3 regions of the Geodermatophilus sp. SYSU D00663 genome follow, and region 1 is predicted to be linked to each of the others. Evidence: riboswitches for the same ligand, from Rfam matches in the RefSeq annotation. Region 1 holds a riboswitch; each other region holds the start of a gene.
The links. A riboswitch is a leader RNA that binds a small molecule or an ion and turns the genes downstream of it on or off. The one in region 1 is predicted to bind cyclic di-AMP.
Positions count from the first base shown of each region.

Region 2: it holds a riboswitch for cyclic di-AMP, as region 1 does, so the genes downstream of both, ACI79Z_RS01135 (transglycosylase family protein) here and ACI79Z_RS15800 (C40 family peptidase) in region 1, are expected to answer to the same signal.
Region 3: it holds a riboswitch for cyclic di-AMP, as region 1 does, so the genes downstream of both, ACI79Z_RS04760 (C40 family peptidase) here and ACI79Z_RS15800 (C40 family peptidase) in region 1, are expected to answer to the same signal.

Region 1 covers NZ_JBJGZT010000020.1:6,094-15,414, reverse strand. Annotated here, with positions in the region: gene ACI79Z_RS15815 (AMP-dependent synthetase/ligase) at 1-302, shown strand, start outside; gene ACI79Z_RS15810 (glycosyltransferase family 4 protein) at 427-1,569, opposite strand; gene ACI79Z_RS15805 (M48 family metalloprotease) at 1,566-2,891, opposite strand; gene ACI79Z_RS15800 (C40 family peptidase) at 3,062-4,252, opposite strand; cyclic di-AMP (ydaO/yuaA leader) riboswitch at 4,269-4,448, opposite strand; gene ACI79Z_RS15795 (hypothetical protein) at 4,605-4,892, opposite strand; gene ACI79Z_RS15790 (D-alanyl-D-alanine carboxypeptidase family protein) at 5,004-6,734, opposite strand; gene ACI79Z_RS15785 (DEDD exonuclease domain-containing protein) at 6,900-8,852, shown strand; gene ACI79Z_RS15780 (Lrp/AsnC family transcriptional regulator) at 8,863-9,147, shown strand; gene trpD (anthranilate phosphoribosyltransferase) at 9,169-9,321, opposite strand, start outside.
Region 2 covers NZ_JBJGZT010000001.1:222,243-231,563, reverse strand. Annotated here, with positions in the region: gene ACI79Z_RS01155 (1,4-dihydroxy-2-naphthoate polyprenyltransferase) at 1-457, opposite strand, end outside; gene menE (o-succinylbenzoate--CoA ligase) at 457-1,596, opposite strand; gene ACI79Z_RS01145 (o-succinylbenzoate synthase) at 1,638-2,597, shown strand; gene menD (2-succinyl-5-enolpyruvyl-6-hydroxy-3-cyclohexene-1-carboxylic-acid synthase) at 2,594-4,273, shown strand; cyclic di-AMP (ydaO/yuaA leader) riboswitch at 4,616-4,785, shown strand; gene ACI79Z_RS01135 (transglycosylase family protein) at 4,790-5,944, shown strand; gene ACI79Z_RS01130 (isochorismate synthase) at 6,041-7,315, opposite strand; gene ACI79Z_RS01125 (demethylmenaquinone methyltransferase) at 7,352-8,071, shown strand; gene ACI79Z_RS01120 (phosphoribosyltransferase) at 8,284-8,970, shown strand; gene ACI79Z_RS01115 (geranylgeranyl reductase family protein) at 9,011-9,321, shown strand, end outside.
Region 3 covers NZ_JBJGZT010000004.1:96,025-105,345, reverse strand. Annotated here, with positions in the region: gene ACI79Z_RS04770 (DUF222 domain-containing protein) at 1-649, opposite strand, end outside; gene ACI79Z_RS04765 (carbohydrate kinase family protein) at 612-1,526, opposite strand; gene ACI79Z_RS04760 (C40 family peptidase) at 1,588-2,100, opposite strand; cyclic di-AMP (ydaO/yuaA leader) riboswitch at 2,134-2,218, opposite strand; gene ACI79Z_RS04755 (hypothetical protein) at 2,621-2,779, shown strand; gene ACI79Z_RS04750 (PASTA domain-containing protein) at 3,005-3,589, shown strand; gene ACI79Z_RS04745 (hypothetical protein) at 3,712-3,915, shown strand; gene ACI79Z_RS04740 (fumarylacetoacetate hydrolase family protein) at 3,973-4,902, opposite strand; gene ACI79Z_RS04735 (MBL fold metallo-hydrolase) at 4,916-5,845, opposite strand; gene ACI79Z_RS04730 (RtcB family protein) at 5,955-7,133, opposite strand; gene ACI79Z_RS04725 (ester cyclase) at 7,376-7,807, shown strand; gene ACI79Z_RS04720 (TIGR03557 family F420-dependent LLM class oxidoreductase) at 7,896-8,864, shown strand; gene ACI79Z_RS04715 (HD domain-containing protein) at 8,968-9,321, shown strand, end outside.

The sequences.
Region 1 (9,321 bases):
TCATCGCGGCGCTCATCACCCTGGACGCCGAGGCCCTGCCCGCCTGGCTGGAGAGCAAGGGCAAGCCGGCCGACACCCCGGCCTCCGCGCTCGTCGACGACCCCGAGGTCAGGGCCGAGATCGACGCCGCCGTCGCCGACGCCAACAGGGCGGTGTCCCAGGCCGAGGCGATCAAGAAGTACCGCGTCCTCGCCACGGACTTCACCGAGGACAACGGGATGCTGACGCCGAGCCTGAAGCTCAAGCGCGCGGTGGTCGTGAAGGAGTTCGACCAGGAGGTCGAGGCCCTCTACAACAGCTGAACCGGACCGACCGAGCCCCGTCCCGCCGCTGCGTGGGGCGGGGCTCGGTCGTCGCGGGGCCCGGTCGTCGCGGGGCTCGGTCGTCGCGGGGCTCGGTCGTCGCGGGGCCCGGTCGTCGCGGGGCTCAGTCGTCGCGGGGCTCCAGGAGCCCGGCGAACTGCGCGGCGATCGTCGTCCACGACCAGCGCCGCTCCACCCACGCCCGCCCGGCGGTGCCCATGGCCCGCGCCCGGGCCGGGTCGTCGAGCAGCGCGGTGACCGCGGCGGCGACCGCGTCCGGGGAGCGCGGGTCGGGGACGACCGTGCCGGTCTCGCCGTCGCGCACCGCCTCCGGCGCCCCGCCCGAGGTGCCCGCGACGACGGGCAGCCCGACGGCGGCGGCCTCCAGGTAGACCATGCCCAGGCCCTCGACGTCCAGGCCGCCGCGGCGGGTGCGGCAGGGCATGGCGAACACGTCCCCCGCCGCGTAGTGCTCGGGCAGCCGGTCCGGGGTCACCGGGCCGGTGAGCACCACCGAGTCGCCGAGCCGCCGGTCGGCCACCGCGCGGTGCAGCCGGGCCTCGTCCGGGCCGCCGCCGACCAGCAGGAGCCGCGCGCCCGGGTGCCGCGCGAGGACCTGCGGCCAGGCGGCCACGAGCACGTCCTGCCCCTTGCGCGGCACCAGCCGGGACACGCAGACGACGACCGGCGACTCCCCCAGCCCGTGCCGCCGCCGCACCGCGGTGCCGTCGACCGCGGGGGTGAACCGGTCGACGTCGACCCCGGGCGACAGCTGCGCCAGCCGGGTGCACCCGCCGAGCGCCGGCTCCAGGCGGCTGCGGGTGTACTCGCTGATGTAGGTCAGCACGTCCAGGCCGCTGGCGATGCGGCGCATGAGCCGGCGGGCGCCGGGCAGCGCCACCCAGCCGGTCTCGTGCCCGTGGGTGGCGCCGACCAGGTGCCGCACCCCGGCGTCGCGGAGGGTGGGCGCCAGAAGGCCCAGCGGCGCGGCCGCGCCGAAGAAGGCGGTGTCGCAGCCGTGCTCGGCGGCCAGGGCCGTCGCGGCCCGGGCGGTCGCCGGCGTGGGCAGCAGCACCGCCGTCCGCTGCCGGACCACCCGGTAGGGCAGCCGCGCGTCGTACGCCTCCCAGCCCGGTGAGCGGGAGGCCAGCACGACGAGGGAGTCCGGCGGGCGGCGCTCGAGCAGCGCCGCGACGAAGGTCTGGATGCCGCCCTGCCGCGGCGGGAAGTCGTTGGTGACGACGAGCGTGCGGCCGCGGTCGCTCACCGGTCGCCCCGCCGCAGCCAGTCCTCGGCCATCGCGACCCGCTCGGCCGCCGTCGGGTGGGAGCCGAAGAACCACTGCCACGGCGCCGGCGGGCTCGGGTCGGAGACGTTGGTCTCGGCCAGCCGGCGCTGCATCTCGATGAAGGCGGCGGCGTCCCGGGTGAGGTCGAGCGCGGCCAGGTCCGCCCGGGCCTCGACGTGCCGGGAGACGAGGTTCTGCACCGGCGTCGACACGAGGGACCCCACCGCGACGAGGAGCAGCACCAGCGGCACCACGCGCGGGTCGCCCGCCGAGTCCGCGCCGGCGCGGCGCAGCAGCGGCGCCCAGGTCAGGAGCCAGCCGAGCAGGGCGACGGCGGCGGCCGCGCCGAGCGCCCCGATGAGCGTGCCGGTCAGGACGTCGTCGGTGGCCACGTGCCCGAGCTCGTGGGCGACGATCGACTCGATCTCGTCCGGGGGGACGTCGGCCAGCAGGGTGTCGTAGAGCACCACCCGGCGGGTCGAGCCGAACCCGGACACGTAGGCGTTGAGCGACGTCGTCCGCCGGGACGCGTCGGCGACCAGGACGTCCTCGACCGGGGAGCCGCTCTCCTCGGCCAGCCGGAGCAGGTCGGTGCGCAGCTCGCCGGCCGGCAGCGGCGTGAAGCTGTTGAACGCGGGCTCGATGACCACCGGGTAGAGGAAGGAGCCGACGACGACCAGCGCGGCCGCGCCGCCGGCCGCCCACGCCCACCAGGCGCGGGGGGCGCGGCGGGCCAGCGCGACGAGCACCAGCAGGCCCAGGGCGGTGAGCCCGGCGTCGATGGCGGTGGAGACCGCGACGTCGCGCAGCCACAGCGGCCAGGAGCGCGTGGACAGCCCGTAGCGGTGCCGCACGACCTCGCCGTAGGCGGAGATCGGCAGCGTCGCCAGCCGGCCGACGACGACCAGCGTGACCGTGCCGAGCAGCACGGTGAGCGGCCAGCGGCGGCCTCCCGCCCGGCCGACCGCGGTGACCAGGCGGCTGCCCAGGCGGGTGAGGCCGAGCAGCGCCGAGACCGCGAGCCCGAGCACCAGGTTGGTCAGCGACGCGGGACGGATGTCGGCGGCGAGGGCCTCGGCGCGGCGGACGACCTCGGCGGGCAGCCCGGCGTCGTCGGTGACCGGGGAGGCGCCGCCGGGCGGGGTGGGCAGCGGCGTCCAGGGCGTCCGGAGCGCGATGACGAGGACGAGCGCCGCGCCGAGCACGAGCGCGACCAGCAGCGCGGCCCGGCGGGAGCCGGTGCGGTCTGGCCGGGTGGCCTCGGGGCCGGGGCGGGTGCTCGTCCCGCCCGCCCTGCCCACCCGGCCGATCCTAGGCGCGCGCCGGTGCCGCACCGTGCGCTCCCCCGGCGGACGCCGAGGGCCGGCGACCCGTCCGGGTCACCGGCCCTCGGCCTCGCGACGTGCTGGAACGGCCTCCCTGCAGGGGCCCGCCGGGAGCTCGCGAGCGGTGGGGGCGGGGAGGTCCTCCGTCAGGCGATGCGGCGCATGGCGGTGATGCCGCCCATCGAGTCGACCGACACGACCTTCACCGGCTGCCCCGACGTGGAGGCGTGCACCATCTGGCCGTTGCCGATGTACATCGAGACGTGGCTGACCGGGCTGTAGTAGAAGATCAGGTCACCCGGCTGCAGGTCCGCCCGCGAGACGGCGGTGCCCATGCGCGACTGCATGCTGCTGGAGTGCGGGAGGCTGATGCCGGCCGCGGCGTAGGCGTACTGGGTCAGGCCCGAGCAGTCGAAGGCGTTCGGCCCGCCGGCGCCCCACACGTAGGGGTCGCCCACCTGGGCCAGCGCCGTCTGCACCGCGGTCTGCGCGGCACCGCTGCCGCCGCTGCCCGCCGACGGCGCCGGGGCCGGAGCGGGGGCCGCGGCCCGCGTGCCCGCGGTGGCCGGCGCGCTCTCCCCACCCGCGCCGCCGTCGGCGCCGGGCCCGGCCTGCGCGCCGGCGGCCAGGCCGGCCTCCTGCGCGGCGAGCGCCGCCTGCCGCTGCGCCTCGGTGAGCGCGGCGAACTGCGCCTGGTATTCCGCGATGTCGCCCTGGAGCTGCGCCTCCTGGGCGCTCAGGTCGTCGAGGGTGCGCTGCGCCTCGGTCTCGGCGGCCTCGGCGTCGGCCTGCGCCTGCCGGGCGGCGGCGGCCGCCTCGTTCACCTGGTCGAGGACCGAGGTGGTGTGGTCGGCGATCTGGCCGAGGGTGGCCAGCGAGGCGACGAAGTCCTCGGCCGAGTCGCTGGTCATCAGCAGGTCGAGCCCGGCGAAGCCGTCGCCGTTGCCGGCGGTGTAGGCGCTGCGGGCCACCTCGCGGATCCGGCCGTCGAGGTCCTGCAGCCGGTCCTGCGCCTCGGCGGCGGCCCGGTCGGCCTCGTCGGCGGCGGCCTGCTGCTGGGCGAGGACCTCGCGGGCCTCGTTGACCTGCTCGGTGACGACCTCGAGCCGGTGACCGGCCTCGGCGGCGAGCTGGGCGGCCTGCTCCGGGGTGCCGGCCCGCTCGGGGTCGGCGGCCGCGGTGCCGGACAGCAGGGTGAGGGTCAGCGCGGCGGTGGTGCCGACCAGGGTGACCCGGCCGAGGCGGCGGGCCTGCGACGGGCGGTGCGGGCCGGCGATCCGGGTGGTGGGTGTGGACTTCTCGCGTGCATGCCCCAGGGCAGGGCGGGGGGTCGCCACGGGCGGCGGCTCTCCGTTTCTTCCTCAGCAACCGCCTACCGAGTTAGCTGACGGGTTCGGGCTGGGAAGACGTGCCCTATCTCCGCGCCCCGGTCGGGACCGGCGCGCGCGAGAACTCACCCCAGTGCTGCGGTGGGTCCCCGGCTCACCTCGCGCACCTCCGGGAGGGCGTCCGGTGACTCGGCGGTGTCGGCCGAGGTCACCCTGCGTCGGGTGACGACCACCCGGCCGGACGGCGCCACAGTACGGACGTGATGCAGTTGTGACAAACGGGGGGTGCGGGAACTGTGAGGACACACACGGTCAGCAGCCGCGCCACTCCGGTGCGTACCTGATCGGGTGTCCGCGCCGGTCAGCCCGTGCGCCGGCGCCCGTCCCGCGACGGCCGGTGCCGCAGGGGCGGCACCAGGCCGCCCTCGGCCAGCGCCCGCACGGCCCGCCGCTCGACGTCGTCGAGCTCCACGACCACGCCCGGGCGCGGCAGTGCGCCGTCCGCCGTCCGGGCCGCCGGGACGGGGGGCACCGGCAGCAGCACGGGGCCGGTGTCCCGCTCCGCGGGCGGGGCGCCCAGCAGGGCGGTGACGACGCAGTCGGCGCAGCCGGCGCCGCGCGCGGTGCACGAGTCGCAGTCGATGAGCATGGCCGTGTCCCTCCGGTGCCCCGGCCGCGCCGCCCGGTGCCGGGCCGCGGTCGGGACGGGTCTCCCTGTCGGTCGACCAGCACGCTAGGGACGGCCACCGACAGTCCCGGCTCAGCCGCCCGCGTACTCCCAGTGCCAGGGCTCCTCGCGGCCGTTGCCCGGGTCGGCCCAGGTCGGGTGCAGCCACCCGAACCGGCCGGCGTTGGCGACCATCCACGCGTACTGCGGCGTGCCGAAGCCGTCGATGCCGCCGCACAGGTCGACCGCCAGCCCCCAGCCGTGGTTGCTGGTGCCCGGGACCGCGGCCAGCGCCGGCTTCTCCCCGTACAGGCGGACCTGGCCGGCGTAGGTGCGGTAGGAGTCGGTGATGCAGATCGGCTGCCCGAACGCCGACGCGAACGCCGCGCTCATCGCCCGCCAGGCCGCCGCGGCGTCGCAGCGCAGCGAGTGGCCGCCCACCCCGATCGGGCACAGCGCGCTCGGCGGGATGAGGCCGTTGGGGTAGCCGCCCCAGGCCCGGGCGCCGTCGAAGCTCGGCGGGTAGACGGTGTTGCCGCACTCGACCCGCAGGGCTCCGCCGACCGGACCGGGGGCGGGCACCTCCGGCCGCGGGCCGAGGCTCGGCCGCCCGACGTGGACCACCTGGTCGGCCGGCAGCCGGCGGACGACGACGGCGCCGGCCCGCGCGTCGGCGGCGAGCACGGTCTGCGCGTCCAGCGCGATGCCGACGTGCCCCAGGCCCGCCTCAGGGGTCCCGAGGAAGACCAGGTCGCCGGGCAGGACGTCGGCCGGGTCGACGGGCGTGGTGACCGCGAACAGGCCGGCCTGGTCGGCGGGCAGGTCGATGCCCGCGTCGCGGTAGACGGTGGAGACCAGCGAGCCGCAGTCCCAGGAGTCCGGGCCGGCCGTCCCCGGCGCGTAGGGCCGGCCCAGGGCGTCCATGGCCGCGGTGACCGCGGCCAGCGTCTCGGCGGGCAGCACGAGCAGCGACACCGGCCGGCGCGGCAGCTGCGCGGCGCCGCGCTGCGCGCCGCCGGCGGCCGCGCCGATCGGCGTGAGCCCCGCGGGCAGGCCCCGGACCGGGTCGAGCAGCTCGGCCGCCGGCGGCGCGGTCACCCCGGCCTCGCGCAGCTGGCCGAGGTAGGCCCGCCAGTTGGCCGCCGTCTGGGTGTTGACGTCGACCTGCTGGCGCTGCAGGTCCGACAGCTGCCGGTCGACGTCGCCGAGAGCGACGTCGAGCTCCGCGGTGACCGCGTCGGCGGAGGCCTCCAGCTCGGCCACCTCCGCGGCCAGCCGGTCGGCCCGCTGCCGCGCCTCGGCGAGGACGGCGTCGGCGGAGGTCTGCCGGTCGACCGCGGTCCGCCGCTGCTGCTCGGCGGCACCGACCACCTCGGTGGTGTGCGCGTCGACGGCCTCCAGGTAGCCCAGCGCCGCGACGACGTCGGCCGGGTCGCCGCCGGTGAGCAGCACGGTCAGCGGGGTCAGCGCGCCGCCGTCGCGGTAGACCGCCGACGCGTACCGCGCCACCACCGACCGGTGCTGCGCCAGCTCGCCCTCGGCGGCGTCGACCGTGGCGCGGGCGGCGTCGACGTCGGCCTGCGCGTCGGCCAGCTGCTGCCGGGCGGCGGCCACCTCCGTCTGCCGCTGCTGCAGGTCGGCCTGGACCTCGGCGGCGCGCCGCTGCAGCCGGTCCAGCGCCTCGCTGTCGAGGACCCCGCTGGTCCCGCCGGGCTGGTCGCTGGGCGCGGCGGCCGCCGGGGCGGCGAGCAGGACGGCCACCACCGTCGTGACCAGCACGGACACCACGCCCCGCCGGGTGCGCCCCAGGGAACGCGCGCGCATCGGACCACCTCTGCAGTTCCGGACCCCGCCGGTCCGCCCGGGGATCGTCATCTCCGTGGAGCCGCTGCCGCAAGCGCGACGCGCCCCGCCGGTCCCCCGGTCGGGCGAGGTCTCCCCCGGGCGCGCGTCCCCGGGACTGTCCGACCCCCGGCCTACCGTCCCGCCGTGCTCTTCCCCGCCAGCGGCACGGGCTCCTCGGTGCCGCGCCACGAGCAGGCACCCGCCCACGGCGCGCGGCCGCTCCCCCGCACCCCCTACGTCCAGGCGAGCATCGACGACCTCGGCACGCCACTGGCCGGCGTCACCTTCGTCGTCGTCGACCTGGAGACCACCGGCGGGTCGCCGAAGGACAGCGCGATCACCGAGATCGGGGCGGTCAAGGTGCGCGGCGGCGAGGTGCTCGGGGAGTTCCAGACGCTGGTCGACCCCGGCTGCGAGGTCCCGCCCTACATCAGCGTGCTCACCGGGATCACCACGGCGATGGTCGCCACCGCCCCGCGGATCGACGCCGTGCTGCCGGCCTTCCTGGAGTTCGCCCGCGGCGCCGTCCTCGTGGCGCACAACGCCCCCTTCGACCTGGGGTTCCTGAAGGCGGCCTGCGAGCAGACCGGCACGCCGTGGCCCGCGGCCGCCTCGGTCGACACCGCGGTCCTCGCGCGGCGGCTGCTCTCCCGCGACGAGGTGCCCAACTGCAAGCTCGCCACCCTGGCGCCCTACTTCTCCGCCTCCACCTCGCCCTGCCACCGGGCCCTCGACGACGCCCGGGCGACCGTCGACGTCCTCCACGGCCTGTTCGAACGACTCGGCCCGCTCGGGGTGACGTCGCTGGAGGAGCTGCACGGGCTCACCCGCCAGGTCGACCCCGTCCGCAGGGGGAAGCGCCACCTGGCCGACGGCGTCCCGTCCGGCCCGGGCGTCTACGTCTTCCGCGGGCCGCGCGAGGAGCCGCTGTACGTCGGGACGTCGAACGACCTGCGCACCCGCGTCCGCAGCTACTTCTCCTCCGGGGAACAGCGCAGCCGGATGACCGAGATGGTGGCGCTGGCCCAGCGCGTCGAGGCCGTCCCGTGCGCGCACGACCTCGAGGCCGCCGTCCGGGAGCTGCGGCTGATCGCCCAGCACAAGCCGCGCTACAACCGCCGCTCCCGCTTCCCCGAGCGCGCGCTGTGGCTGCGGCTCACCGAGGAGCCCTTCCCCCGGCTGTCGACCGTGCGGCGGGTCCGCCCCGACGCGGGGCTCTTCCTCGGCCCGTTCGCCGACCGGCGGGCCGCGGAGATGGCCACCGCCGCCATCCACGAGGCGCTCCCGCTGCGGCAGTGCACCGCCCGGCTGTCCCCGCGGGTGCGCACGAGCACCTGCGCGCTGTTCGGCATGGGGCGCTGCGGCGGCCCGTGCGGGGGCCACCAGTCGGTCGAGGAGTACGCCGCGGTCGCCGCGGTGCTGCGCGCGGCGGTGGCCGGCGACCCGAGCGCCCTGGTCGCGCCGCTGCTGGACCGGGTCGACCGGCTGTCGGCCGCCCAGCGGTTCGAGGACGCCGGGGTGCTGCGCGACCGGGTCGCGGTCCTCGTGCGTGCGGTGCGCCGGCGGCAGCGGCTGGAGTCGCTGGCCGCCGTCCCGGAGGTGGTCATCGCCCGGCCCGACGGCGCCGGCGGGTGGGCGCTGTCGGTCGTCCGGCGGGGCCGGCTGGTCGCGGCCGGGTGCGCGCCGCGCGGGACGTCGGTCCGCGACACCCTCGCCGTCCTGCGCGCCACCGCCGAGACCACCCCCGACGACGGCGGGCTGGCCGCCACCGTCGACGAGACCGAGCTGGTCATGCGGTGGATGGAGAAGCCCGGCACCCGGCTGGTCGAGGTCACCGGCACGCTCGCCTGCGCCGCCCCGGGCACCGGCGGGCTCAGCGGGTTCCTCGCCCGGGTGGAGGCCGGCCGGGCACTGCGCGACCCCTTCCACGACGGCCGGCAGCTGGGCACCCGCACCCGCCCCGAGCGCGTCTCCCCCGAGGGTCCGGCCGCCGCGGGTCCGGCGCCCGGCGGCCCGGTGACGTCCTGGAACGGCCCTCCCGCAGGGGCCCGCGCCGAGCGGAGCGAGGCGTGGGGGGCAGGAGGGTCCTTCAACTAGCATCCGGGGCGTGATCACCGCCATCGTGATGATCGACGCGGCCACCGACGCGATCCCCGAGGTGGCGGCGGCGATCGCCGACCTCGACGGCGTGAGCGAGGTCTACTCGACCGCCGGGGAGGTCGACCTGATCGCGATCGTGCGGGTCCGCGAGTTCGACCAGGTGGCCGAGGTGATCGCCGGGCGCGTCAACAAGGTGCCCGGCGTGCTGGAGACCGAGACGCACATCGCCTTCCGCGCCTACTCGCGGCACGACCTGGAGGCGGCGTTCTCCCTGGGCCTCGAGAACCAGTGACTCGAGGGCGAGTGACCGGCCTCAGCGGCCGGCGGCCTCGCGGCTGACGGCCACCCACCGGTCCAGCAGCGCGGCGGCCCGGCCGTCGTCGACCGCGGCGGCGGCCCGCTCGATCCCCGCGCCGAGCAGGTCCCCGAGCTCGCCGCCGCGCTCGTCGAAGGCGGCCAGCGCCGC
Region 2 (9,321 bases), on a different contig from region 1:
CCAGGCCGAAGAACACGAAGACGAACACCTCGCCGAGCGCCCGGTAGCCGTAGGGCAGGGGGCCGCCGGTGTAGGTCCAGGCCGCGGCGATGCACACCGCGCCGACCGCGACCAGCCACCAGCTCGACAGCGCCGCCAGCACCAGCCCCGCGACCCCCGCGACGGCGAAGGACAGCAGCGCCGCCGTCAGCACCGCGCGGGGCGAGGCCGCGCCCGAGCCGACCAGCCGCATCGGCCCGACCCGGACGGCGTCGGTGCCGCGCCTGCCGTCGGAGTAGTCGTTGGCGTAGTTGACCGCCACCTGCAGCGCCAGGGCCACGAGCAGCGCCAGCAGCGCGGGCACGAGCCGGAAGCCGTCGAGCGCGGCCGCGGCGCCGGTGCCCACGAGCACCGGGGCGAGCGCGGCCGGCAGGGTGCGGGGCCGGGCGCCGGCCACCCACTGCGCGGGGGTCGCCATCAACGGACCCCTCCACCCAGGGCGGCCGCCACGCCGCGGCGGTCGGGCTTGCCGGTGTGCAGCGTCGGCACCGACCCGATCAGGTGCAGCTCGCGCGGCGCGGACGGGCCGCCCAGCCGCTCGGCCACCCACGGCCGCAGGGCCGCGAGGTCGGGTGCGGCGCCCGGCGCCGGGACGACGGCGGCCACCACCCGCTGCCCCCACTCGTCGTCGGGCCGGCCGAAGACCACGGCGTCGGCGACGGCGGGGTGCTCGCGCAGCGCCCCCTCGACCGCCTGCGGGGCCACGTTCACCCCGCCGGTGACGACGACGTCGTCGAGCCGCCCGGCCACCGTCAGCCGCCCGTCGGGGCCGACGCTGCCGGCGTCGCGGGTGCGGAACTCCCCGCCGGCGAACGCAGCCGCGGTGCTCTCCGGGTCGCGGCGGTAGCCGAGCGCCAGCACCGGTCCGGCGATCGCGATCCCCTCGTCGTCCGCGCGCACCCGGACGCCGTCGAGCGGGACGCCGTCGTAGACGCACCCGCCCGCGGTCTCGGTCGTGCCGTAGGTGGTCACCACCGCGACGCCGGCCTCGCGGGCGCGCGCCAGCAGCCCCGGGTCGGTGGCCGCGCCACCGACGAGCACCGCGTCGAACGCGCGCAGCGCCGCCGGCTCGCGCTCCAGGTACCGGCGCAGCTGGGTGGGCACCAGCGCGGTGTACCGCCGGCCGGCGGACATCCGCGCCACCGCCGCGGCCAGGTCCTCCCCGGGTGCGGGCACGGTGGGCGCCGTGCCGCCGAGCACCGACCGCACCAGCACCTGCAGCCCGGCGATCGCCGACACCGGCAGCGCGAGCAGCCAGGCGCCCGGGCCGCCGAGCCGGTCGAGGGTCGCCGTCGCCGAGGCCCGCAGCGCCGCGGCCGGCAGCAGCACGCCGCGCGGGCCGCCGGTCGACCCGGAGGTGACGACGACGAGGTCGGCGCCGTCCTCGAGCGGCTCGTCCGGCGCGAGGACCTCCCGCGCGGCCGCCGCGGGCGGCCCGGCCGGGAGGACGGCGAGCGGCGCGGCGCCCTCCAGGCAGGCGCGGACGGCGGGCAGCACGGTGCCGAGGACGGCGTCGGGGGAGTCCGGCGCGGGGAGGACGGTCAGCTGCCGGATCACGGGTCCCGAGGGTACGTCGCGCGCGACATAGGCTTGCGGGCGTGATCACCCCCGCCGGCCTCCCCGAGGGGATCGACCGGCTGGCGGTGTGGTCGGTGCCGATGCGCACCCGCTTCCGCGGCATCGACGTCCGCGACGGCGTGCTCGTGCACGGCCCGGCCGGCTGGGGCGAGTTCTCCCCGTTCTGGGACTACGGCGTGCGGGAGAGCCGCCGCTGGTGGTCGGCCGCCGCCGAGGCCGCGCTGCAGGGCTGGCCCGCGCCGGTGCGCGACGCGGTGCCGGTCAACGCGACCGTCCCCGCGGTGGGCCCCGAGCGGGCGCACGCGATCGTGACCGCGTCGGGCTGCCGGACGGCGAAGGTGAAGGTGGCCGAGCCGGGCCAGACCGCCGGCGACGACCTCGCCCGCGTGGAGGCCGTCCGCGACGCGCTCGGCCCGTCCGGTGCGCTGCGGGTCGACGCCAACGCCGCCTGGGACGTCGACACCGCCGTCGCCCGCATCCGGGAGCTGGACCGGGTGGGCCTGGAGTACGTCGAGCAGCCCTGCGCGACGCTGGCCGAGCTCGCCGCGCTGCGCCGCCGGGTCGACGTCCGGGTCGCCGTCGACGAGGGCGTGCGCCGCGCCGACGACCCGCTGGGCGTCGACCTGCGGGAGGCCGGCGACGTCGTCGTCCTCAAGGTGCAGCCGCTCGGCGGCGTGCGGGCCGCGCTGCGCGTGGCCGAGGCGCACGGGCTGCCGTGCGTGGTCTCCTCCGCGCTGGAGTCCTCGGTGGGCATCGCCGCGGGGGTCGCGCTGGCCGCCGCGCTGCCCGAGCTGCCCTTCGCCTGCGGCCTGGCCACGGTCGCCCTCCTGGACGGCGACGTCACCGACGCCCCGCTGCTGCCGGTGGACGGCGCACTGCCGATGACCCGGCCCGACCCCGGCCGGCTGGACGCCGTGACCGCGCCGGGCGACGTCACCGCCCGCTGGACGGAGCGGCTGGGCGCGGTGCTGGCCGCGTGAACCCCTCCACCGCGCTGGCCCGCGTGCTGGTCGACGAGCTGGTCCGCGGCGGCGTCCGCGACGCCGTCGTCGCGCCCGGCTCCCGCTCGGCGCCGGTCGCCCTGGCGCTGGCCGCCGCCGAGCGGGCCGGCGTCCTGCGGCTGCACGTGCGCATCGACGAGCGCACGGCGTCCTTCCTCGCCCTGGGCCTCGCCCGCGCGTCCGGCCGGCCGGTGCCGGTGCTCACCACCTCCGGGACGGCGACCGCGCACCTGCACGCCGCCGTCCTCGAGGCCGACGTCAGCGGGGTGCCGCTGCTGGCGCTCACCGCCGACCGGCCGCCGGAGCTGCGCGGCACCGGCGCCAACCAGACGATCGAGCAGCCGGGTCTCTACGGCGGCGCGGTGCGCTGGGCGGCCGACGTCGGCGTGCCCGAGGCCGGCCGCGAGGCCGCGCAGAACCGCTACTGGCGCTCGGTGGTGTCCCGGGCACTGCTCGCGGCCACCGGCGTCCTGTCCGGCGACCCCGGGCCGGTGCAGCTGGACCTGCCCTTCCGCGACCCGCTGCTGCCCGAGGAGGAGCCCGGCCCGCTGTCGGGCCCGTGGGCCGGCCGGGACGGTGGCGCGCCGTGGACCGCCGGCGCGTCCGCGCCCGCCGCGGCCGCACCGATCGCCGACGGCCCGCGCACGCTCGTCGTCGCCGGGGACGGGCCCGACGCCGCCGGCCGGGCGTGGGCGGCCGGCGCCGCCGCGGCCGGCTGGCCGGTGGTCGCCGAGCCGAGCGGCGGGGCGTGGACCGACGGCGCCGTGCGCGGCGGGGCGCTGCTGCTCGGCGTGCCCGGCTGGCTGGACGCGCACCGGCCCGACCGGGTGGTCGTCGTCGGCCGGCCGACGCTGTCCCGGCCGGTGTCCGCGCTGCTGGCCGACCCGCGGGTGCGCGTGGAGACCGTGGTCGCCGGGCCGCGCTGGCCCGACGCCGGCCGCTCCGCCGCGCTGGTCACCCGCGCCGCCCCGCCGGCCGGGCCGCCCTGCGACCCCGGCTGGGCCGCCGCCTGGCGCGCGGCCGCGGACCGGGTGGGCGCCGCCGTCGACGCCGCCCTGGACGCCGCGCGCGGGCTGACCGCCGCCCGGCTGGCCCGCGACGTCGTCGCCGCGCTGCCGCCGGGGGCGCTGCTGGTGCTCGGCTCCTCCACGCCGGTGCGCGACGTCGACCGGCTCGCCGTCCCGCGCGGCGACGTCGCCGTGCTCGCCAACCGCGGCGTCGCCGGCATCGACGGCACGGTGTCCACCGCCGTCGGCGCCGCGCTGGTCCACGGCGGGCCGGCGGTGGCGCTCATGGGCGACCTGACGTTCCTGCACGACCTGCAGGGGCTGCTCACCGGCGAGGGCGAGCCGCGCCCGGACCTCACCGTGGTGGTGCCCGACAACGACGGGGGCGGGATCTTCGCCCAGCTGGAGCCCGGGCGGCCGGCGTACGCCCACGACTACCGGCGGGTGTTCGGCACGCCGCACGGGCGGGACCTGGTCGCCGTCGCGGCGTCCCTGGGGTGGGAGGCGGTGGCGGTGACCACGCCGGAGGAGCTCGCCGCCGCGCTGGCGCGCGGCGGGCCGCGGGTGGTCGTCGCCCGCACCGACCAGCGCGCGGAGGCCGACCTCGCCGTCGCCCTGCGGGAGGCCGCGGGCCGCGCGCTGGCCTGACCGGTCCGAGGAGCGCCGGACGGGGCCCGGGCACGGCCCGGGAGCTCGTCCCAGGCCCTCGTGACGGGCCGGTCCGCCACCCGTTCCCGGTGGCCTTCGTCACGGGACCCGGCGCGGACGCGGCGGGGACGGCACGACCCCGGCAGGGCCCGATCGTGCGCGGCGAGCAGCGGGTTCCGTTACCCGCGCGGTGGTCACGCCGACGTCACGCCGTACCCCACACGCCCCGGCCGAACCGCCGTGTGACCGCCGTCACGACGACAGTCGACATGACGACACGTAACGTTTTGGCTGCGCTCAGCGAACACAGAGCGCGGCGCCGGTCCGCCAAACCCTGCCCACCGGTCGCCCACGTCAACTCCCAGGGCAGGGGTGGGGGACCCACTCTTCCGGCGCGCGACGGCCTACGGGGGCCTGTCGGAGCGCGCCTCGGGGTGAAGCCGCGGACCGCGGCCGGGCACCGATCGCCCGAACCCGACAGCTCACCTCGCCGGCGGTGATCGGGAGATCATCACCATGCCCAAGCACCGCGCACCCCGCTACGTCCGCACCAAGAAGGTCATCGCCAAGGCCCCTGTCGCCGCCGGCGCCGCCGCCGTCGGTCTGGGCGTCCTGAGCTCGCCGGCCTCCGCCTCCACCACCCACGACTGGACCGGCGTCGCCCAGTGCGAGTCCAGCGGCAACTGGAGCATCAACACCGGCAACGGCTACTACGGCGGGCTGCAGTTCAGCCAGTCCACCTGGGCCGCCTTCGGGGGCACCGACCTCGCCCCGCGCGCCGACCTCGCCACCCCGGCCGAGCAGGTCCAGATCGCCGAGGCCGTCCTGGCCGGCCAGGGCGTCGGCGCCTGGCCGACCTGCGGCAAGTACCTGACCGACGGCACCACCGCGGCCGCCGCCGAGGCGCCGGCCGCTCCCGCCGAGCAGGCCGCCCCGGCCGCCGAGGCCCCGGCCGCTCCGGCCGAGCAGCCGGCCGCCGAGCAGGCCGCCCCGGCCGAGCAGGCCGAGGTCACCACCGAGGAGTACACCGTCCGCTGGCGGGACACGGTGGCGAAGATCGCCGCCGCCCACGGCCAGAGCTGGCGGGAGCTCTACGAGCGCAACGTCGACGTCATCGGCGGCAACCCGAACCGGATCTATCCCGGTCAGGTGCTGGCGCTCAGCGGCTCGACCGCCGCCCCGGCCGAGGCCGCTCCGGCTCCCGCCGCCGAGGCCGCCCCGGCCCCGGTCGCCGCCGCCGGCGAGGCGGCGCCCGCCGCCACCCCGCCGATCGCCGAGGCCGCCCCGCAGGTCGCGCAGGCCTCGGTCGTCGCCGAGATCACGAACACCGCCGGCGCGATCCACGAGGCCGTGCAGGCGGCGGCGAACGCCGTCGTCAGCAACGTCCCGGGCGCCGCGGACATCACCCTCGGCGGCACGCGGGCCAGCGCGGTCGACCCGGACGGCCACCCCTCCGGCAAGGCGCTGGACTACATGGTCATGTCCGACGCCGCCCTCGGCGACGCGATCGCCCAGTACCACGTCGACCACTGGGACGAGCTCGGCGTCGAGTACGTCATCTGGCAGCAGCGCATCCTGACCTCGCCCGACGGCGCCTGGAAGGCGATGGAGGACCGCGGCGGCGCGACCGCCAACCACATGGACCACGTGCACGTGAACTACGTGGGCTGACCTCCGCCTCACCCGACGAGGGCCCCGACCGCGCGCCGCGGCCGGGGCCCTCGTCGTTCCCGGGGCAGGACGGCGGCCGGCCGGGAGCGGGCCGGCTCAGCCCTCGAGCGCGGCCTGGAAGGCGGCGAACTTCGACTGGGTCTCGGCGAGCTCGGCCGCCGGGTCGGAGCCGGCGACGATGCCGCAGCCGGCGAACAGCCGGGCCGAGCACGGGTCGTCGTCGACCAGCTGCGCGCAGCGGAGGGCCAGCCCGAACTCGCCGTCCCCTCGGGCGTCGAGCCAGCCCACCGGCCCGGCGTAGCGGCCGCGGTCCATGCCCTCCAGCTCGGCGATGACCCCGGCGGCGGCCTCGGGCGGGGTGCCGCAGACGGCGGCGGTGGGGTGCACGGCGTCGACCAGCTCCAGCAGCCCGGCGCGGCCGCGGGCGCCCGAGCGGCGCTGGGTGCCGACGACGTCGGTGGCCAGGTGCCGCACGTTGGGCAGCGTGAGCAGCGAGGGCTGCTCCGGCACCGACAGCGCGGTGCAGAACGGGTCGAGCGCCCGCACGAGCGAGTCGACGGCGAGGGCGTGCTCGGCGCGGTCCTTGGCGCTGGCCAGCAGGCCGGCCGCGAGCCGCTCGTCCTCGGCGCCCGCGCCGCGCGGGGCGGTGCCGGCCAGCACCCGCGCCGACAGCTGCCGGCCGGTGCGGCGCAGCAGCAGCTCGGGGGTGGCGCCGAGCAGCCCGTCGACGGCGAAGGTCCAGCAGTCGGGGAAGCGGGTGGCCAGCCGGTCGAGCAGGCGGCGGGGGTCCAGCGGCACGTCGGCGGTGACCAGCAGGTCGCGCGCGAGCACCACCTTGGCGAGGTCACCGGCGCCGATGCGGCCGATCGCGGCGGACACCGCGCCGCACCACGAGGCGGGGTCGAGCGCGCCGTCGGCGTAGCGCAGCCGCCCCGGCGCGGGGGTCAGCGGCTCGCGGGCCGCCGCCAGCACGTCGCCCGGGTCGGCGTCGCCGGTCGTGGTCACCCAGGCGACGCCGTCGCGGCGGCCGACGACGACCTCGGGGACGACGAACACCGACGTCTCCCGCGCGGGGTCGAACGCGACGCTCGCGAACACGACCGGCCCGGAGCCGGGCACGCCCACCTCGTCGTCGACGGCGAGGGCGGCGCTGCGGTCGGCCCACCAGGCGGCGGCCTCGGCCAGCGCGCCGGGACCGGAGACCTCGAGGCGGTCCGCCTCGCCCCAGCCGACCAGGCCCTCGCCGCGGCGCACCCAGGACAGCGCGCCCCCGCGCGGCAGCAGCGCCAGCAGGCCGGGGGAGTCGGGCAGCGCGACCGTGGTCACGGCGGGCGCGGCGGCGTCCGGGGTGGTCACCGCCGCTGCCGTCACGTCCCCCAGCGTAGGCAGCCGGTAGCGTCGTCCGCCGTGGCAGACCGGCGAGACAGCGCACACACCGCCGGGTCGAGGGCCGGGCTGGACAAGCAGCCGCACGAGGTCGCGGCCATGTTCGACGGTGTCGCCCGCCGCTACGACCTCACCAACACCGTGCTCTCCGGCGGTCGCGACGCCGCCTGGCGGCGGGCCACCCGCGAGGCGCTGGGCGCCCGGCCGGGGGACCTCGTCCTCGACGTCGCCGCCGGCACCGCCGTCTCCACGGTGGAGCTCGCCGCCGGGGGCGTGCGCGCCGTCGCCTGCGACTTCTCCCAGGGGATGCTGCTGGCCGGCGCGGGACGGCCGGTGCCCAAGGTGGCCGGCGACGCGATGGCGCTGCCGTTCGCCGACGCGAGCGTCGACGGGCTGGTCGTCTCCTTCGGCCTGCGCAACGTGGCCGACCCCGACGCCGCGCTGCGCGAGTTCGCCCGGGTCGTCCGGCCGGGCGGGCGGCTCGTCGTCTGCGAGTTCTCCAGCCCCACCTGGAAGCCGTTCCGCACCGTCTACACCGAGTACCTCATGCGGGCGCTGCCGCGGATCGCCCGCGCGGTGAGCAGCAACCCCGACGCCTACGTCTACCTGGCCGAGTCGATCCGCGCCTGGCCCGACCAGCCGGCGCTCGCCGCCCGCATCCAGGCCGCCGGGTGGACCGACGTCGCCTGGCGCAACCTCACCGGCGGCGTCGTCGCGCTGCACCGCGCCGTCCGCCCCTGACGGGCCGCCGGCGAGGGCTCCCGCGGCACGCCCACGGGGATAGCGTCGCCGCATGACGACACCGACACCGATGCCCGAGCCGCCCGGTCCGTCGCCGTCCCCGGTCGACCCGATCTCCCCGCCGTCGCCGGCCCCGCTGCCGCAGCCGAGCCCCACCGACCCGAGCGCCCCGCCGCCGTCGGGACCCCAGCCCGTCTGACCCGGGCCGCGCGGTGGACGGCCGCCCGTACCGCGACCGGCGCGACGCCGGCCGGCAGCTCGCCGCGCGCCTGACCGACCCCGCCCGTCCCCCCGCCGTGCCGCTCGGCCCCGACGCGCTCGTCCTCGGCCTGCCCCGCGGCGGCGTCCTGGTCGCGGCCGAGGTCGCGGCGGCGCTCGGCGCGGAGCTCGACGTGGTCGCCGTCCGCAAGCTCGGCCTGCCCGAGCGGCCGGAGCTGGCCATGGGCGCGCTGGCCGCGGTGGGGGAGACCGTCGAGAGCGTCCGCAGCGAGTCCGTCCTCGCCCGCAACCCCGTCGGACCGGCCGCCGCGGACGAGGTGCGCCGCTCCGAGCTCGCCGAGCTGCGCCGGCGCCAGCTCGCCTACCGCGGCGACCGGCCGCCGCCCGCGCTCGCCGGCCGCACCGCCGTCCTCGTCGACGACGGGCTGGCCACCGGCTCCACCATGCGCGCCGCCCTCGCCGCGGTCCGCGCGGCCGGCCCCGCCGCGGTCGTCGTCGCGGTGCCCGTCGGGGCGCCCGACGTGTGCGCCGACCTGTCCGTGCTGGCCGACGAGGTCGTCTGCCCGGTCACCCCGCACCCGTTCGGCGCGGTGGGCCGCTACTACGACGACTTCGGCGAGACGTCCGACGACGAGGTGCGCGCCGCGCTCGCCGGCGGCTCCGGCGGGGGGCCCGCCTAGGCTCGGGACGACCGCAGACCGAGCACCGAGGGGGCCGCGCGTGACGAGTCCGACCGCCGGGGGCAGCGCCGACGTCGTGGTGGTCGGTGCGGGGCCGGCCGGGTCGGCCGCGGCCTGGACGCTGGCCACCGCCGGGCTCGACGTCGTCGTGCTGGAGAAGGCGCGCTTCCCGCGGGAGAAGGTCTGCGGCGACGGCCTGACCCCGCGCGCGGTGAAGGCGCTCGACGAGATGGGGATCGACGTCTCCCCGGAGGCCGGCTGGGTGCGGCACCGGGGCCTGCGGGTCTTCGGCGGCGGCCGGGTCGTCGAGGTCGACTGGCCGCAGCTGTCCTCCTGGCCCGGCTACGGGCT
Region 3 (9,321 bases), on a different contig from region 1:
CGGCGGGGCGGTCGGCCTGCACGTGCGCCTCCAGTGCCGTCTGCAGCCTCTCCCCGCCCACGGCGTCCAGGTGCCCGCGGATGGTGAGGGAGCCGTCGGCGTGCCGGGCCAGCGTCAACGACCGCCCCTCGGTGGGGTCGGGCTCCGGGCCGTCCGGGTCGAGGGCGTTGCAGTAGTGCTGCACCACCGCGACGAGGTCGGCGTGCGGCTGCTCGATCGCCACGCCGGTGAACGCCGCGTCGATCACCGCCAGGTCCACGCCCTGCTCGACGGCGGAGGCCAGCCGCTCGGGAGTCACCGCCTCGGCCGCCTTCGCCATCTGCTCCGACGTCGCCAGTCCGGCGTCGTGTGCCTCGGCCAGCGCCGGGAGGTGCTCCAGCGCCCGCCCGGTGCGCACCAGCCGCGCGGCGGCGGCACCGGAGAGCCGGCAGTGCCCGCGCAGCCACGACGCCATCGACGTCAGGCCGTCCCGCTCCGGCGCCTGGGACAGCTCCGCGGCCCGGACCGCGCGGGCCAGCCGGGCGTCGATCCGGTTGCGCTCGGCGACCAGCGCGGCGACGTCGTCGAGGACGTCACCGCTCCCCGGCTCTTTCGCAGCACGAATCCCCAGGTCAGGTGCCTGACAGTGGCGGCTGACCGCCGACGACACCCGCCACCACGGCGGCCGCCGCGTGGCCGGTCCGGACGGCGTCCAGCACGGGCACGCCCGCGCGCCAGCCGGTCAGCAGCCCGGCCGCGAACGCGTCCCCGCAGCCTGTCGTGTCGCGCGGTCCGCCCGCCGGCAGCGGCTCCACCGGGACCTCCACCGTGCCCGCCGCTGTGACGACCCGGGTCGGCCGGGCGCCGGCGTGCACCAGCACCAGCGGCGGCGCCCAGGCGGGCAGGGCGCCGTCCAGGCCCAGGGCCGTGGCCTCCGCGGCGTTGCAGCAGAGCACGTCCGGACGCAGCCCGGCGATCAGCTCCACGTAGCCATCGGCACCGTGTCGCTCGATCCGGGCGGCCGCGGCGACGTCCGCGCTCACCGGCACGCCGAGGTCGTGCGCCGTGCCGGCCGCGGCCCGCACCGCATCGGGGAAGCGCAGCAGGTCGTAGCCGTCGAGGTGGACGACGGCGGCGCCGGCGAACCACTCCGGCCGGACGTCGGCCGGCTCCAGGCCGCCCTCGCCGCGGTCGGTCAGCACCGTGCGCTCGCCGTCGGGGTGCACGAGCACCGTCGACAGCGGCGCGCGCCCGCGGCGGACCACCGCGAGCTCGACGCCCCTCCGAGCGAGACCGGCCAGCAGCCCGTCGGCCAGCGGGTCGGCGCCGGCCCAGCCCGCGAACCGCGCCGGCGCACCCAGGCGGGCCACGCCGGCGGTGACGTTGGCGGGGGCGCCGCCGGCCGTCGTCGTCCGCTCGACCCGCTGCTGGCCGCCGGCCACCAGCGGCGCGGACAGCTCGAGCAGCTGGTCGGCGACGAGCTTGCCCACCGCCACCACCGGCCCGGGGCCGGCCGGCCGCGGCCAGGCGGGATCGCCGGCGGACACCACCCGAGGACGGGTCGGTGCCCCCGGCCGGGTGAGCCGGCCGGGGACACCGTTCCGCGCGTCAGGCGACGCGGCGCGCGCCCACGTACTCCGGCATCGAGTCCAGGCTCACGACGGCCACCGGCTTGCCGGCGGTCGAGGCGTGGACCATCTGGCCGTTGCCGATGTACATGCCCACGTGCGACACGGGGCTGTAGAAGAACACCAGGTCGCCCGGCTGCAGGTCGGCCTTCGCCACCGGGGTGCCGAACGTCGACTGGGCCTTCGAGGTGCGCGGGATCGAGACGCCCGCCGCCTGGTAGCTGTAGCTGGTCAGGCCCGAGCAGTCGAACGAGTTCGGGCCGGTGGCGCCGTACACGTACGGGTCACCGACCTGGGCCAGGGCGGTGTCGACGGCGGTCTGGGCCGCGCCGTTGGGAGCGGCCGCGGGTGCGGCGGCGACCGTCGCGGTACCCCCGTCGCCCGCGGCGGCCGACGCCGGGAGAGGTGAGAGGGCGATGCCGGCTCCGGCGATGGCCGCGACGGCGATGCCGCGGAACGAACGACGGGCGGTGGACGTGCGTGCAGTCGTCATCGACGACGGTTCTCCTGTTCTCCGCGACCGCCTACCGGGTTAGCTGACGGGTTCGGGCGGAGGAGTCGCCCGGCGCGACGGAGCGCGCTTCACCCCAGTGCTCACGTGGGTCCCCGGTCCGGGCGCCGGCCGGCTGCCGGCCGCCTGGTTCGGCGTGTCCGGCGGGTGTCACACGGGAGGTGACTGAGGGCCGGCCGGACCGCGACGACGGTAGGGAGGGGTGTTGCAGCGTTCAACCGGATCGCATCCGCGCCACGCCCGGACGCGAGCCGCGGACTTGACGCGGGCCGCGGATCCGAATCGCCCGTCCCACCAGCGCAGGAGCCGTTCCCTCCGCCGCTCGACCTCCGACACGCAGGCGCCGACACGCCGGGGCGGACGAGAAAGGGCGCAGCGGTGCGTCCGCACAGCGCGTCAGCGGCCCACCACGACGGGAGCGGGGAAGCCACGGGGATCGCGACGGTTGCGCCGCCCGTTGACGGGGCACCGGAACCAGCAGTCGAGAGGAGGGAGTCCCCCCATGGGCATGATGAGGAACCTGATCGCCTCGGGCGTCGCCGCCAAGGTCGTCCAGGAGCTCCGGAAGCCGCAGAACCAGGCCAAGATCAAGCAGTTCATCCGCGACTTCCAGGCCAAGAACGCGAAGGGCGGCAAGGGTCAGGCCGGTCGCGGCTACTGACCTGCGAGCGCGACCGCGGCCCCCGTCCCCCACCCGGGACGGGGGCCGCGGCGTGTCCGGGGGGACCGGCGAGGCGACCGGGGCACTTCGTGACCGTCCCGCTACGACGCCGTGCCAGACGTCCCGGGGAGCACCGTCCAGCCGTGGCACGCTCCCGCGGTTCCTCCCGCGACGGCGGTGCGACTGCACCCGCCGCGGGTCCCTCCAGCACGACGGGGTGTCCCCATGACCCAACCGCCGCCCGGCCAGCCCTGGCAGCCGCCGCAGGGCCCCCTGCCCGGCTTCCTGCCCCCGCCTCCGGAGAAGAAGGAGACGCCGGTCTACCTGCGTCCCTGGTTCGCCGTCCTCGCGCTGGTCCTCGTCGTCGCAACCGTCGGCGCCGCGCTCGGCGGTGGCGACGACGAGACGGCGACCGCCGCCGCGAGCACCACGACGGTCACCGAGACCGTGACGGCGACCTCCAGCCCCCAGCCGGCCGTCCCGCCCGTCTCCAGCGCACCGCCGCCGGCCGTCGTGCCGAGCACCAGCGCCGCCCCGAGCACCCCGGCCCCGACCACGCCGGCCGCGCCGGTGGTCGACTTCGCCATGCCGTCGGTGGTCGGGATGACCCTGCAGGACGCCCAGGACCTGATCCAGGCCAACGGCGTCTTCCTCAGCCTGTCCCACGACCTGCTCGGCACCCGCAACCAGGTGCTCGACGCCAACTGGAGGGTCTGCACGCAGAACGTCCCGGCCGGCCAGCGGGTCACCGGCGCGGCGGAGGGGACGATCGACCTCGGCGTCGTGAAGCTCGAGGAGAGCTGCCCCTGACCACCCGTCGCGGGGCGGACGCCGACCGCCCGAGCCGTGTCCGGGGCGGCGGGCCGGGTACCCCGTGCCCCGACCGGGGTGAGCCCAGCCGTCCGGTCGGAGCACGGCTGAGGAGGTCCGCGATGACCCAGGGTCCGCCGAACGGCGGCTCGGACGGCCGCACCGACGACCACGTGCTGCCCGGTGAGCACCCCGACGAGAACGGCGTCGCCGACGACGCTCCCGAGCAGGGACCCCGCGCTGCCCAGGGACCCATGGGCAGCGGGGACCGCCCCGGCTTCCCCGGCGCCGCCGAGGGCACCGGGATGGGCCAGGCGGAGGACTGACCGGCGCGCGCCCGCGCTCCGGCTCCACCGTGGGGCGGAGCACGGGCACGCTCCGCCCTAGGCCCGCGCGGCCGTCGCGGGGGGACCCAGCGGCACCGGGTCGGGGCCGGCGACGATGCGTGCGGTCACCGTGCCGATCCGCTCGACCGTCACCGCGACCTCCACGCCCGGCCGCAGCCACGGGTGCTGGTCCTCGCCGTGCAGCGACCGCAGCTCCAGCAGGCACCCGGTGCCGACCGTGCCGCTGCCGACGACGTCACCGGGCCGCAGCTCGGTGCCGCGCGAGGCGTAGGCGAGCATCTGCCCGAACGACCAGTGGATGTCAGCCCAGCTGCCGCCGCCCTGCTCGACGCCGTCGACCGCGGCCGCCATGCGCAGCGCGTAGCCGGCGCCGGAGCGGTACGGCTCGAGCTCGTCGGGCGTGACCAGGACCGGGCCGAGCGTCGTCGCGCCGTCCTTGCCCTTGGCCGGGCCGAGGCCGACCTGGGACTCCACGCCCTGCACGTCGCGGGCGCTCCAGTCGACGAACACCGTGTAGCCGGTGATCGCGGCCTCGGCCTGCTCCGGCGTGAGGTCCGACCCGCCCCGGCCGACGACCGCGGCGACCTCCACCTCGTAGTCGAACGCCGCCGAGCCGGGGGAGACGGGCACCGGCTCGCCGGTCCCGCGCACCGCCGCGGGGTTGGTGAAGTAGAAGACCGGCTGCTGGAACCAGACCGGCGAGACCTCCCGGCCGAACGCGGCGGCGGCGTTGCGCGCGTGCTGCTCGAAGGACAGGAAGTCGCGGACCGACGGTGGCCGCGGCACCGGCGCGCGCAGCACCAGCCCGTCCTCCGGCACCACCTCGGCCGGGGTGCGCTCCGCCGCCGCGGCGAGGTCGGGCAGCAGGTCGACCAGCGCGGCGTCGAACCCGTGCACCTGCCCGTCGCGCAGCAGCCCGGCCCGCTCCGCGCCGTCGGACGGCGAGACGTAGGTGACCCAGCGCATCAGCTCTCCTCCCTCACGCCCGGCAGCCGATGGGGCCGCCGTGGAACGCCACCATGTCCGGCCAGATCCCGGTCAGCGGCAGCCGCTCGCCCGGCGGCCGGCCGTCGAGCTCGGCGTAGGCGCGGTGCAGGTTGCCCACCAGCCGCTCGGACTCCTGCCACCCGGCGTAGGGGTTGTCCGCGTGCCGGCGGGCGGTCTCCAGCGGCGACCACCCGGCCGCGTGCCCCTCGCGCGCGGTCGCGTCGACGAAGGCGGCGTAGCCGGCGAGGTCGTCGAGCAGCCGGGGGACCTCGTCGCCGCGGCACACCGGGCCGTGCCCGGGCACCAGCACGTCGGGCTGCAGCGCGCGCAGCGCCTCGACCGCCCGCGGGTAGCCGGCGACGCTGCCCTCGGCGAGGAACGGCTGGCCGCCGGCGAAGGCGACGTCGCCGGCGAAGGCCACCCGCTGCGCCGGCAGCCACACGACGACGTCGCCGCGGGTGTGCGCAGGCCCCACCGCGTGCAGCTCCACCGCCCGCTCGCCGAGGTGCAGGGTCAGCGCGCCGGTGAACGTGAGGTCGGGCGGGCGCACCTCCAGGTGCCCGTAGTCCGGGCCGGTGAGCACCTGCGCGGCCAGCAGCCCGGCGGCGAGCTGGTCCTCCCTCGCGTGCACGTGCCCGACGACCGGGGTGTCGGCGGGGACCAGCCAGTTGCCGAAGGTGTGGTCGCCGTGGTGGTGGGTGTTCACCAGCGCCCGCAGCCGGCCCGGCGCCACCGACGCGACGGCGGCCAGCAGCGCGCGGTTGCGGGCCTCGGTCGAGGTGGTGTCCACCATCAGCCCCGTGCCGTCGTCGCCGGTGACGACGCCGGTGTTGTTGATCATCCAGCTGCCGTCGGGCTGCACGTAGGCGAAGACGCCCGGTGCCACCTCCTGCAGCGCGGCGGCCTCGATCGACGTCGTCACGCCGTCACTCTGCTGGAGCCCAGGTGGCACCGAAAGTCGGCAGGCTCCTCGGCCGGCGTGCTCGTGCTCTGCCCCCGACCGGGGGCAGAGCACGAGCGGGCGCGGGACCTCAGTCGCCCTTGACGTTCACCACCTGGCGCAGCGTGTGCCGGACCTCGACCAGGTCGGCGGCGTCGGCCATGACGACGTCGATGCTCTTGTACGCCTCGGGGTGCTCGTCGAGGAAGGCGTCCGAGCGGCCCCAGGCGATGCCGGTCATCCGCCGGTCGAGGTCGGCCCGGCTGAACCGCTTGCGCGCGGCCGACCGGGAGAACGCCCGCCCGGCACCGTGCGGCGCCGAGGTCAGCGACGCGGCGTCGCCCTTGCCGACGACGACGTAGGACGCCGCGCCCATCGACCCCGGGATGAGCCCCCACTGGCCCCGGCGCGCCGCGATCGCGCCCTTGCGGGACAGCCACACCTGGCGGCCGTAGTGGGTCTCCCGCTCGGTGTAGTTGTGGTGGCACTGGACCACCTGCTCGCGCCGGACCTCCTCGGTCAGGCCCTGTCCACTCATGAACCGGGACACCTGGTCGGCGACGCGGTCCATCATCTCCTCGCGGTTGAGCGCGGCGAACCGCTGCGCCCAGCGCAGTGCCTCGATGTACGCGTCGAACTCCGGCTCGCCCTCCTCCAGGTAGGCGAGGTCGCGGTCGGGGACGACGACGCCGCGGGCCCGGGTGCGCTCCTGCGCCACCCGGATGTGCTTCGACGCCAGCTTGTTGCCGACGCCTCGCGAGCCCGAGTGCAGGAACAGCCACACCCGGTCGGCCTCGTCGAGGGACACCTCGATGAAGTGGTTGCCCGAGCCGAGCGAGCCCAGCTGCAGCGGCCAGTCGCGCACGACGCCGTCGGCCTGGTCCGCGCCCGGGAGTGCGCGGAGCTCCTCGACCCGCGGCGCGGCCGTGTCGCGGAGCCTGCGGTTGTAGCGGCCGGCCGACAGCGGGATCGCCCGCGAGATCTGCTCGTGCAGCGTGGCCAGGTTGCGGCCGCGGACGTCGTCGCCGGTGAACTGGGTGCGCACGGCCATCATCCCGCAGCCGATGTCCACCCCGACCGCCGCCGGGATGATCGCCCCGTCGGTCGGGATGACCGAGCCGACGGTCGCGCCCAGACCCAGGTGGGCATCGGGCATGAGCGCAACGTGCGGGTGGATGAACGGGAGCGAGGCGGTGCGCTCGGCCTGCTCGCGGGTCGCGTCCTCGAGGATCGACGCCCAGCTGAGCAGGCGTTCGCTGATCTCCTCCATCGTCCCTTCTCTTCTGTGGGTGCGGGGCCCGGTCCCCGCGGCGTCGTGGTGGGCCGGGGCAGTCAACGCGCTCGGCTCGCGCGCCGCGACCGCATTACCCGGGGACCCCGCGGCGGGGAACTCCCTCGGCTTCCGGGCGGCGCGGCACTAGCCTCGGCACCCTCGCGCGACCACCTCGCCGTGGCGCGCGGCGGCCCCCGTCCGCGCCGCGGTGCCCGTCCACCGACCGAGGGGAGACCGACATGACGACGACACTCAGCGCCGCCGAGCTGGCCGAGCGGTACCAGCGCGGCTGGAGCGACCACGACGGCGACGCGGTCGCCGCCTGCTTCGCCGACGACGGGACCTACGTCGACCCCTCACTGCCCGGACCCCTGCCGAGGACCGCGATCGCCGGGTACGTAAACGGCCTGGTCTCGGCCTTCCCCGACCTGGTGCTCACCGTCGAGGACCAGGTCAGCGAGGGATCCCGGGTGTACTTCAGCTGGCGCCTGCAGGGCACCAACAGCGGCGTGCTGCCGGGACTGCCGGCGCCGACCCAGCGCCGGTGCGACGTCCCGGGGGTCGATCTGATCGAGGTCGGGCCGGACGGCATCACGCGGGTCGTCGGCTACTTCGACCAGAAGGGCTTCTTCGAGCAGCTGGGCCTGCGGGTGGACGTCGTCCCCGGCTGAGCCGTGGGACCCCGGCGTGCCGTTTCCGTTCCGCGGGGCCCGGGCAGCCCTCGTGCGACCGCTGGACCCGACAGTGAGGACGCCCGCGATGCAGGTCGGACTGAAGCTCGCCACCGAGGCCTTCCCGCCCGAGGAGGTCGTCCGCCAGACGGTGCGGGCCGAGGAGGCGGGCTTCGACTTCGTCGAGATGAGCGACCACTACCACCCGTGGCTCGACGTCCAGGGGCACAGCGGCTTCACCTGGTCGATGCTCGGCGCGATGGCCGCGAAGACCGAGCGGATCGGCCTGGTCACCGGCGTGACCTGCCCGATCATCCGGTACCACCCGGCGGTCATCGCCCAGGCCGCGGCCACCGTGCAGATCCTCGCCGAGGGCCGGTTCACCCTCGGCATCGGCGCCGGTGAGCGGCTCAACGAGCACGTCGTCGGCACCGGCTGGCCGGCGGTGCACGTGCGGCACGAGATGCTCCGCGAGGCGCTGCAGATCATCCGGCAGCTCTGGCAGGGCGGCTACCAGACCTTCGAGGGCAGGTACCTGCAGCTCGAGGACGCCCGGGTGTTCGACCTGCCCGACGAGCTCCCGGTCATCGCGGTCGCCAGCGGCGGGCACAACGCGTCGGAGCTGGCCGCCCAGTACGGCGACGGGCTGTTCGCCACCGAGCCGCGCGAGGACCTCGTCGGCGCCTTCCGCGACGCCGGCGGCAAGGGCCCGCTCTACGCCGAGGTGCCGATGGCGTGGGCGCAGGACGAGCAGTCCGCCGTCGAGGAGGCGCTGAGGACCAGCCGCTGGGCGCTCACCGGCTGGAAGGTCATGAGCGAGCTGCCCAACCCGGTCAACTTCGACGCCGCCAGTCAGACGGTGAGGGAGGACGACATCCGGGGGCAGTTCTCCGTCGGGCCGGACCCGGAGAAGCACCTGCAGCAGGCGCAGCCCTACGTCGACGCCGGCTTCGACCACCTCGTCCTGCAGAACGTCGGCCCGGACCCCGACGGGTTCATCGACGCCTGCGCCGGCGGGCTCATCGAGCGGGTCAAGGAGCTCAAGCCCTCGGCGTGACGGCTCTCGTCAGGACGCCGTCCCTGCCGGGTTCCGCAACGGACCTGCCAGGGTGCGCGGCGGGCGGGGGAGGAGCGGACGGACGGCGGCACACTCGCCGACCGTGACCGCATCCCTCCCCGCCCTGCCCGACACCGCCGCCTGCCGCCTCGCGCGGGAGGTGGCGGAGCAGTTCAGCTCACCGGCGCTGGTGAACCACTGCCTGCGCTCCTACCTGTGGGCCGCCGACCACGCCGCCCGGCACGGCATCGCGTTCGACGAGGAGCTGCTGTTCGTCGCGGCGATGGTGCACGACATCGGGCTGGTGCCGGTCTTCGACAGCGCGACCGTGCCGTTCGAGGAGGCCGGCGGGGCGGTCGGCTGGGTGTTCGCCGCGGGGGCGGGCTGGCCGGCCGCGCGGCGGCGCCGGGTCGCGGAGGTCGTCGTCGCGCACATGGCGCCGGAGGTCGACGTCGCC